Regions from separate parts of the Agrococcus sp. GW821-FHT14H11 genome, predicted to be linked through region 2. Evidence: predicted binding sites of a transcription regulator. Region 2 holds the regulator's gene; the other holds the start of a gene.
The links. Region 2 encodes HrcA, which represses chaperone genes, less so after heat shock. Its sites were predicted from a motif close to TTNGCACTCGNNNNNNNCGAGTGCNAA; they were not measured.
Positions count from the first base shown of each region.

Region 1: a site for HrcA is predicted at 1,878-1,904, ahead of groES (co-chaperone GroES). Genes of this name have one in related genera too.

Region 1 covers NZ_JBXAPA010000001.1:198,135-202,522, forward strand. The annotation lists gene AC1RNL_RS00975 (AI-2E family transporter) at 1-465, shown strand, start outside; gene rarD (EamA family transporter RarD) at 499-1,422, opposite strand; gene groES (co-chaperone GroES) at 1,509-1,805, opposite strand; gene AC1RNL_RS00990 (class I SAM-dependent methyltransferase) at 1,933-3,093, shown strand; gene AC1RNL_RS00995 (AI-2E family transporter) at 3,240-4,169, opposite strand; gene AC1RNL_RS01000 (DUF4190 domain-containing protein) at 4,298-4,388, opposite strand, start outside.
Region 2 covers NZ_JBXAPA010000003.1:27,759-32,146, forward strand. The annotation lists gene AC1RNL_RS04050 (DUF1990 domain-containing protein) at 1-105, shown strand, start outside; gene hemW (radical SAM family heme chaperone HemW) at 108-1,313, shown strand; gene AC1RNL_RS04060 (DUF4870 domain-containing protein) at 1,320-2,204, opposite strand; gene hrcA (heat-inducible transcriptional repressor HrcA) at 2,422-3,435, shown strand; gene AC1RNL_RS04070 (DnaJ C-terminal domain-containing protein) at 3,436-4,388, shown strand, end outside.

The DNA.
Region 1 (4,388 bases), on a different contig from region 2:
CTCGGCGGCTACGTGCGCGGCACGGCGACGGTCGCGCTCGTCGACGCGGTCGGCATCGGCGTCGTGCTCGCCTTCGCGCAGGTGCCGCTCGCGCTCCCGCTCTCGGTGCTCGTGTTCCTGCTCGCGTTCATCCCGCTCGTGGGCGCCACCGTCGCCGGCGCGCTCGCGACCCTCGTGGCGCTCGTCGCGAACGGCCCCGTCGTGGCGCTCGTGGTCCTCGCGGCCGTCGTGCTCGTGAACCAGCTCGAGGGCAACTTCCTCCAGCCGGTCGTGATGGGGCGCTCGCTGCAGATCCACGAGCTCGTCATCCTCATCGCCCTGACCGTCGGCACGGTGCTCGGCGGCATCGTCGGCGCCGTGCTCTCGGTGCCGATCGCGGCCGTCGCGTGGGGCATCGTGCAGGTGTGGGACGGCGAGGACCGCCCGGCCAGGATGTTCCGGCAGAAGCGGCCGGAGCTCGCGTAGCCGGTCGCCGCGCGCCGGGGCCCGCGCTCCGCGTCAGGCCGCGGCGGGCTCGGGCCGCGGGCGGCGCGCGTGGCGGCCCAGCAGGTCGAGCGACACGAGCGCGAGCGACGCCCAGACGAGCGCGAAGCCGATCCAGCGCTCGAGCGGCATCGGCTCGAGCATCACGAAGGCGCCGAAGAGGAACGAGATGATCGGCGCGAGGTACTGCGTGAACGCGAGCGCCGTGAGCGAGATGCGGCGGGCGGCGGCGGCGAAGGCGAGCAGCGGCACCGCCGTGATGACGCCGAGCCCGACGGTGCCCCAGATGCCGGCGGCGCCGTTCGCGCCGACCGTCACGCCCTGCAGCGAGATCGCGATGCCCATCATCACGAGCGCGGCCGGCAGCGCCGCGACCGTCTCGATCGTGAAGCCCGAGAGCGCGTCGACCGAGCCGCCGACCCGCTTCTTGATGAGCCCGTAGACGCCGAACGAGAGCGCGACCGTCAGGCCGATCCAGGGCACCTCGCCGTAGCCGACGACCATCACGAGCACGCCGAGCGCGCCGAGCCCGACCGCGACCCACTGCACGGGCCGCAGCCGCTCGCCCAGGAAGGCGACGGCGAGCACGACGCTCACGAGCGGGTTGAGGAAGTAGCCGAGGCTCGTCTCGAGCACGCGGTCGCTCAGCACGCCGATGAAGAAGGCCGTCCAGTTGACGAGCACGGCGCAGCCGGCGAGCACGAGCGAGACGGTGTCGCGGCGGCTGCGCAGCACGCCGGCGAGCCTCCCCCAGCCGCGGGTGGCCGCGACGAGCGCGAACCCGACGACCACCGAGGCGATCACCCGCCAGCCGATGAGCTCGAAGCCGTCGATGCCCTTCGTCAGCTGCAGGTAGACGGGGACGACGCCCCAGAAGGCGTACGCGAAGACCGCGTACCAGATGCCGGCGCGCGTGCGCCCGCCCGGGTGCTCACCCATCCGACCCTCCCGAGGCCCGTGGTCCGTGGTGGAACTGCGACGGCGGCGCCCCGCGAGGGGGCGCCGCCGTCGATCTCAGCGGAGCGTCAGCGCTCGACGATCGCGAGCACGTCGCGAGCCGAGAGCACCAGGTACTCGTCGGCGCCGAACTTGACCTCGGTGCCGCCGTACTTGGAGTACAGCACCTTGTCGCCCACGGCGACGTCGATCGGGACGCGGTTGCCGTTGTCGTCGACACGACCCGGACCCACGGCCACGACCTCGCCCTCCTGGGGCTTCTCCTTGGCGGTGTCAGGGATGACGAGACCGCTGGCGGTGGTCGTCTCTGCCTCGACCTGCTTGATGACGATGCGGTCCTCGAGCGGCTTGATGGAAACCGACACGGTTGCCTCTTTCTGTCAGATCCTGGGGTGCGCCCGGCAGTGCCGGGCACCTGAGCAAGCCTAGGCGGTCGGCTGGCACTCGGTCAACATGAGTGCCAGCCGCGCCGCGGGTGCTTGGATGAGTGCGATGGATGCCGAGGAGCTGCGACTGCTGCTGTCGAAGGACGGCCTCGCGCTGCTCGAGCGCGCCGAGGCGGGCCTCGACGGCGACGTCGTGCGCGAGGTGACGCGGCTCCGCGCCGAGGGGCACGATCCCCGGCTCGTCGCCGCCGTGCTCACCCAGGCCCGCCTGCGCCGCCGCGCCCGGGCGAAGTTCGGCGAGTTCGCGAGCGGCATGCTCTTCACCGAGGCCGGGCTCGAGCAGGCCACGCGGCTGCGCGTCGCCGCGCACCACGCGGGGCGGATGCGCCGGGCCGGCATCGTCTCGGTGGCCGACCTCGGGTGCGGCATCGGCGCCGACGCGCTCGCGTTCGCGACGCTCGGGCTCGAGGTCACGGCCGTCGAGCGCGACGAGGTGACCGCCGCGATCGCGACGTACAACCTCGCCGCGTGGCACGCATCCGTCGTGCACGGCGACGCGCTCGACACCCCCGTCGACGCGGAGGCGCTGTGGTTCGACCCCGCCCGCCGCGACGGCGCGCGGCGCCTCAGCGACCCCGCCGACTGGTCGCCGCCGCTCGACGCCGTCTTCGCGCGCGCCGCCGCGCAGCCGGCGGGCGTGAAGCTCGCGCCGGGCATCGACCGCGACCTGCTGCCGCCGGACGCGGAGCACCAGTGGGTCACCGACGGGCTCGACACCGTCGAGGCGGTGGTGTGGACCGGGCGGCTCGCCCGGCCCGGCGTCGCGCGCAGCGCGCTCGTGCTCGGCGACGGCGTCGCCGAGGAGCTCGCCGGCGACCCGAGCCACCCCGAGCCCGGCGAGCTCGACGCGTGGCTGTACGAGCCGGCCGGCGCCGTCATCCGCGCCGAGCTCATCGGCGCGCTCGCCGAGCGGCTCGATGCCCGCGCGGTGAGCGAGGGCATCGCCTACCTGACGGCAGCGCGCCACGTCGGGACGCCGCTCGCGCAGGCGTTCCGGGTGCGCGAGACGCTGCCGCTCGACGAGCGCCGCATCGCGCAGCGCCTGCGCGAGCTCGGCATCGGCGAGCTCGAGATCAAGAAGCGCGGTGCCGACATCGACCCCGCGGCGCTGCGGAAGCGGCTCAAGCTGCGCGGCGGCGCCCGCGCCACGCTCATCCTCACGCGGATCGCCGGGCGGCATCGCGCGGTGCTCGCCGACCGGGCCTGAGCGCGACGAAGCCTGAGCACGACGAAGCCCCCGGCCGCTGGGGCCGGGGGCTTCGCTGGACGACGAGGTCTCGTGACGCGCGCAGCAGGCGGCGCGCTCCTCGACCTGAGCCCTCCGCGCTCACCGCGAGGGTGAGCGCTCCGGGCTCACATCGAGCTGATCTCCATGAGGTACGGGATCCAGTTCACGGCCATGATGATGCCGATCACGAGGCAGATGATGAAGATGATCGAGCCGGCGATCGCGGCGATCATCGGCCACGGCTTCGCCTCGGGGTTCTTCTTCATCGCGACGAAGCCGAGGATCGCGCCGATGAGCGCGAACAGCCAGCCGGAGCCGGCGAACCACATGCCGAGGAAGCCGAGGCCCGTCAGCACGAGCGCGGCGATCGTGATGCCCTTGAGCTTCTTCTCGCCCGCCGGCGCTGCGCCGAACGGCTGCTGCTGGGCGTAGCCGGTGGCGGCGGCGTCGCCGTAGGACTGCGAGTACGAGGGCTGCTGGCCGTAGACGGCGTCGGCGGGAGCGCTCGAGCCGTACGCCGGCTGCTGGCCGTAGCCCGGCGCCTGCTGGCCGTAGGCGGCCTGCTGGCCGTAGCCGGGCTGCTGCCCGTAGCCCTGCTCGGCCGGCGCCGACTGCCCGTAGGCGGCCTGCTGGCCGTAGCCCTGCTCGGGGGTCGACTGCCCGTAGGCCGGCTGCTGCTGGCCGTACCCGGGCTGCTGGCCGTAGGCCTGGTCGCCGCCGGGCTGCTGGCCGTAGCCGGGCTGCTGGCCGTAGGACGGCGCGCTCGCGCCGTAGGAGGGGGCGCTGCCGCCGTAGGCGGGCTGCTGGCCGTAGCCGGCCTGGCCGTCCTGCGGAGCCTGCTGGCCGTAGCCCGGCTGCTGGCCGTAGGCGGGCGGCTGGGCGTGGTCGCCCTGGCCCTGGGCTGCGTCGTGCGGCTGGCCGAACGACGGGGCCTGCTCGGGCTGCTGCCCGAAGTCGGCCGCGGGCTGGGCGCTGTCGGCATCGCCGGGCTGCGCGGCGCCCTCCTGGTCGGGGCGACGGAAGCGGTCGTCGGCGGGCGGGTACTGGTCGCTCACGGGATCCTCCTTGCGATGCGCGACTGCGCGCGTGGTTCACCGTACCCTGCCGCCGAGGCGCGAAGCCTGGAAGCGGGCCGAACGGCAGCTCGGCGCGTCGGGGCTCAGACCCCGGCTCAGACCCCGGCTCAGACCCCGGGCATCCCCTGCAGTCCCCCGACGACCGTGACGATCATCGCGATGCCGGCGACCGTCGCGGCGATCAGGGCGACGAGCGTC
Region 2 (4,388 bases):
GACGCGAAGTGGTGGGTGCGGCTCGGCTCGCCGATCGCGCGCGCGATGCGCCGCCGCTACCACGACCGCTACATGGACGTGCTGCGGTCGATCGACGTCCGCTGACGATGGGCAGGCTGCCGGAGGGCGAGGCCGCGCCGGCCGACGGCGCGCTGCCGCAGGGCATCGCGGTCGACGCGCCGTTCGGCGTCTACGTGCACGTGCCGTTCTGCTCGGTGCGCTGCGGCTACTGCGACTTCAACACCTACACCGCCGACGAGCTGCGGGGCGCGACGCGCGCGGGCTACCCGGCCGACGTCGCCGCCGAGCTCGCGCTCGCCGGCCGCGTGCTCGGGGCGCTCGGCCCGGTGCGGCCCGCGCAGACGGTGTTCTTCGGCGGCGGCACGCCCACGCTGCTGCCGGCCGACGACCTCGTGGGCATGCTCGCCGGGGTCGCGGATGCGTTCGGCCTGGCCGAGGGCGCGGAGGTCACGGTCGAGGCGAACCCCGACTCGATCGACGCGGGCGGGCTCGCGCGGCTGCGCGACGGCGGCGTCACGCGGGTGTCGTTCGGCATGCAGTCGGCGGTGCCGCACGTGCTCGCGGCGCTGGACCGCACGCACGACCCGGCGCGCGTGCCGCAGGTGGTCGCGTGGGCGCGCGACGCGGGGCTCGAGGTGAGCCTCGACCTCATCTACGGCGCACCCGGCGAGTCGCAGGACGACTGGCAGCGCTCGCTCGACGCGGCGGTCGCGATGGGCCCCGACCACGTCTCGGCGTACGCGCTCATCGTCGAGGAGGGCACGGCGCTCGCCCGCCGCATCCGGCGCGGCGAGCTCGTCGCGCCCGACGACGACGCGCAGGCGGCGATGTACGAGGCGGCGGATGCGACGCTCGGCGCAGCGGGATACACCTGGTACGAGGTCTCAAACTGGGCCCGCGGCGACCGCGTCGCCCGGCACAACCTCGCCTACTGGCGCGGGCACGACTGGTGGGGCTTCGGCCCCGGAGCGCACAGCCACGTCGGCGGCGTGCGGTGGTGGAACGTCAAGCACCCGGCGGCGTACCGCGACCGGCTGCTGGCCGGCGCATCGCCGGCGCTCGCGCGCGAGGTGCTCGACGACGAGACGCGGCGCGTCGAGCGGGTGCTGCTCGAGTCGCGCATCGCCGAGGGGCTCCCGATCGCGCTGCTCGACGACGAGGGCAGGCGCGCGGTCGCGGGGCTCGTCGCCGAGGAGCTCGTGGACGGCAGAGCCGCCCTCGCCGGCCGGGTGGTCCCGACGCTGCGAGGGCGGCTCCTGGCCGACGCCGTGGTGCGCCGGCTGCTGCCCTGAGCGGGCCTACTTCACCATCCGCCAGTTGAACGGGTAGCGGTACGAGCCGCCGCCGTTGACGCGCATCGCGCCGATGATCGAGAAGATCACCTGCAGCAGCGCCGGCACCCAGTAGAGCATCGGGACGATCGCACCAAGTCCGAACGTCACGATGGCGAGCACCGAGCCCAGCACCAGGATGGCGATCGCGAGGATCGTCATGAAGATGCCGAAGTTCAGCGCCTCCTTCGACTCCTGCTTCGCGAAGGCGCTGCGGTCCTTGTAGATCATGTAGACGATGAGCGGGCCGATCCAGCCGCCGAAGCCGCCGGTGACGATGGTCGAGAGCCCCGACAGGTGCCCCCACATCCCGGCGTTCTTCTCGTCGACGGGCGACATCGGCGCGGAGGTCGCGTACTGCGGCTGGCCGGGCGCGCCGTACTGCGGCTGCCCCTGCTGGGGCTGACCGTAGCCCGCGCCCTGCTGGCCGGGAGCGCCGTAGACCGGTGCGCTGCCGGGCTGGGCGAACGGCTGCTGCGCGCCGCCCTGCTGGCCGTAGCCGCCCGGCTGCTGCGGGGCCGACGCACCCTGGCCCGGCTGCCCCCACGCGGGCGGCGCCTGCGGCGCGGACGGCTGGCCGAGGTGGCTGCCCTCCGGCTGGTGCTGGCCGTGCTGCCAGTCCTGGCCGACCGCGGGCTCGTCGTCGGGCGTCCCGCTGAAGGCGGGCTGGCCGGGGGCCTGGTCGGCCGCCGGCGCGGTGAAGGACTGGGCGGGCTGGCCGACGCCGGGCGTGCCGGGCGCGGCGGGCGCGCTGGGGGCCGCGTGCTGCTCGTCCGTCACGGAGAAGCCCTCGGCGGGCTGGTCCGCGGGATCGTGCTGCCCCTCGCGGCGCGGAGCGTTGGGATCGGACATGACGTGCCTCTCGTGTCAGTTCGGACGGCACGCTGGGGCGTCCCGCTGTGCACATTGTGCGCCCGGGTGGCTGGGGATGGCATCCGAACCGCCGCGACCGGCCCCTCGGCGCGAGGCGGTAGGATTGGCAGTCAGCAGACGGGAGTGCCAGCGCGCGGGCGAGCGCCGCCGCGGCAGGGACGACGGGCGGTCGCCCGGACGACGAGGGGAGCGCGGCATGGTCTCGGATCGCGGCCTCGAGGTGCTGCGCGCGATCGTGCAGGACTACGTGGCGCTGCGGGAGCCCGTGGGCTCGAAGTCGATCGTCGAGCGGCACACCTTCGGCGTCTCGGCGGCCACGATCCGCAACGACATGGCGCTCCTCGAGGAGGAGGAGCTGATCGTCGCCCCGCACACCTCCTCCGGCCGGGTGCCGACCGACAAGGGCTACCGCGTCTTCGTCGACCGGCTGCAGCGCATGCAGCCGCTCACGGCGGCGCAGCGCGCCGCGATCCACCGCTTCCTCGACGAGTCGGTCGACCGCGACGACGTGCTCGCGCGCACCGCGCGCCTCCTCTCGCAGCTGACGAACCAGGTCGCGCTCGTGCAGGTGCCGCTCCGCCGGCCCGCGGCCGTGCGCCGGGTCGAGCTGGTGGCGATCGCCGAGACGCGGCTGCTCGCCGTGCTCATCCTCGACTCCGGCCGCGTCGAGCAGCGCCTGCTCGACGCGCAGCAGGCGATCGAGCCCGAGCAGGCCACGGCGCTCGGGCGGGCGTTCACCGAGACGCTCGCCGAGCTGCCGCCCAAGGAGGCCGCGTCCCGCCTCGCCGGCGCTGCCGCATCCGCCCCCGCATCCATCGCCCGCGCGACCGCCGCGGTCGCGCAGACGCTGACCGAGATGCTGCAGGCGGCGGGCGGCGACCGCATCGTGATCGCGGGCGCCTCGAACCTCGTGCGCGAGGAGCGCGACTTCCAGGGCACCGTGACCCCGGTGCTCGACGCGATCGAGGAGCAGGTGACGCTCCTGCGCCTGTTCCACGAGATGGGCGCCGAGGGCGAGGTCGCGACCCGCATCGGGCGCGAGCTCGCGGGACCGCTGGGGGAGGCGTCCGTCGTCGCCTCGACCTACAGCGCCGACGACAGCGAGGGGCACGTGGGCGTGCTGGGCCCGACCAGGATGGACTACGCAGGGAACATGGCCGCGGTGCGCGCAGTTGCGCGCTACCTGACGCGGCTGCTGAGCGAGGACTGAGTGACCGACCACTACGAGACGCTCGGCGTCGCACGCGACGCCGGCCAGGACGAGATCAAGAAGGCGTACCGGCGGCTCGCGCGCGAGCTGCACCCGGACGTCAACCCGAGCGCTGACGCGGCCGAGCGGTTCAAGGACGTCACGCACGCGTACGACGTGCTGGGCGACCCGCAGTCGCGCGCCGAGTACGACCGGGGGCCGAGCCTCGGCGGCGGCGCCTTCGGCTTCGGCGACATCTTCGAGCAGTTCTTCGGCGGCGGCCGCTCGGCCGGGCCGCGCTCGCGCCGGCAGCCGGGGCAGGACAGCCTGCTGCGCGTCGACCTCGAGCTCGCCGACGTCGTCTTCGGCGTGCACCGCGAGCTGCGCGTGCAGACCGCCGTGCTCTGCGAGACGTGCGACGGCGCGTGCACCGCACCGGGCACGAGCGAGGAGCGCTGCACGATGTGCGGCGGCTCCGGCCACGTGCAGCGCCAGGTGCGCTCGCTGCTCGGCAACGTCGTCACCACCCAGCCGTGCGCGGTCTGCCAGGGCTTCGGCAGCGTGATCCCGCAGCCGTGCCCCACATGCGCCGGCCATGGCCGCGTGCGCGCCGAGCGCACGATCCCGGTCGACATCCCCGCGGGCGTCGACACGGGCCTGCGCATCCAGCTCCCCGGGCAGGGCGAGGTCGGCGAGGCCGGCGGCCCCGCGGGCACGCTGTACCTCGAGGTCAACGTGCGGCACCACGACGTCTTCAGCCGCGCGGGCGACGACCTGCTCGGCACCCTCGAGGTGTCGATGCCGGATGCGGCACTCGGGGCGCGCGCGACGGTGGAGGGCATCGACGGGCCGGTCGACGTCGAGGTGCGCGCCGGCACGCAGTCGGGCGACGTCATCACGATCGACGACCGCGGCGTGACGCGGCTGCGCGGCGCCGGCCGGGGCGACCTGAAGCTCGGCGTGCAGGTCGTGAC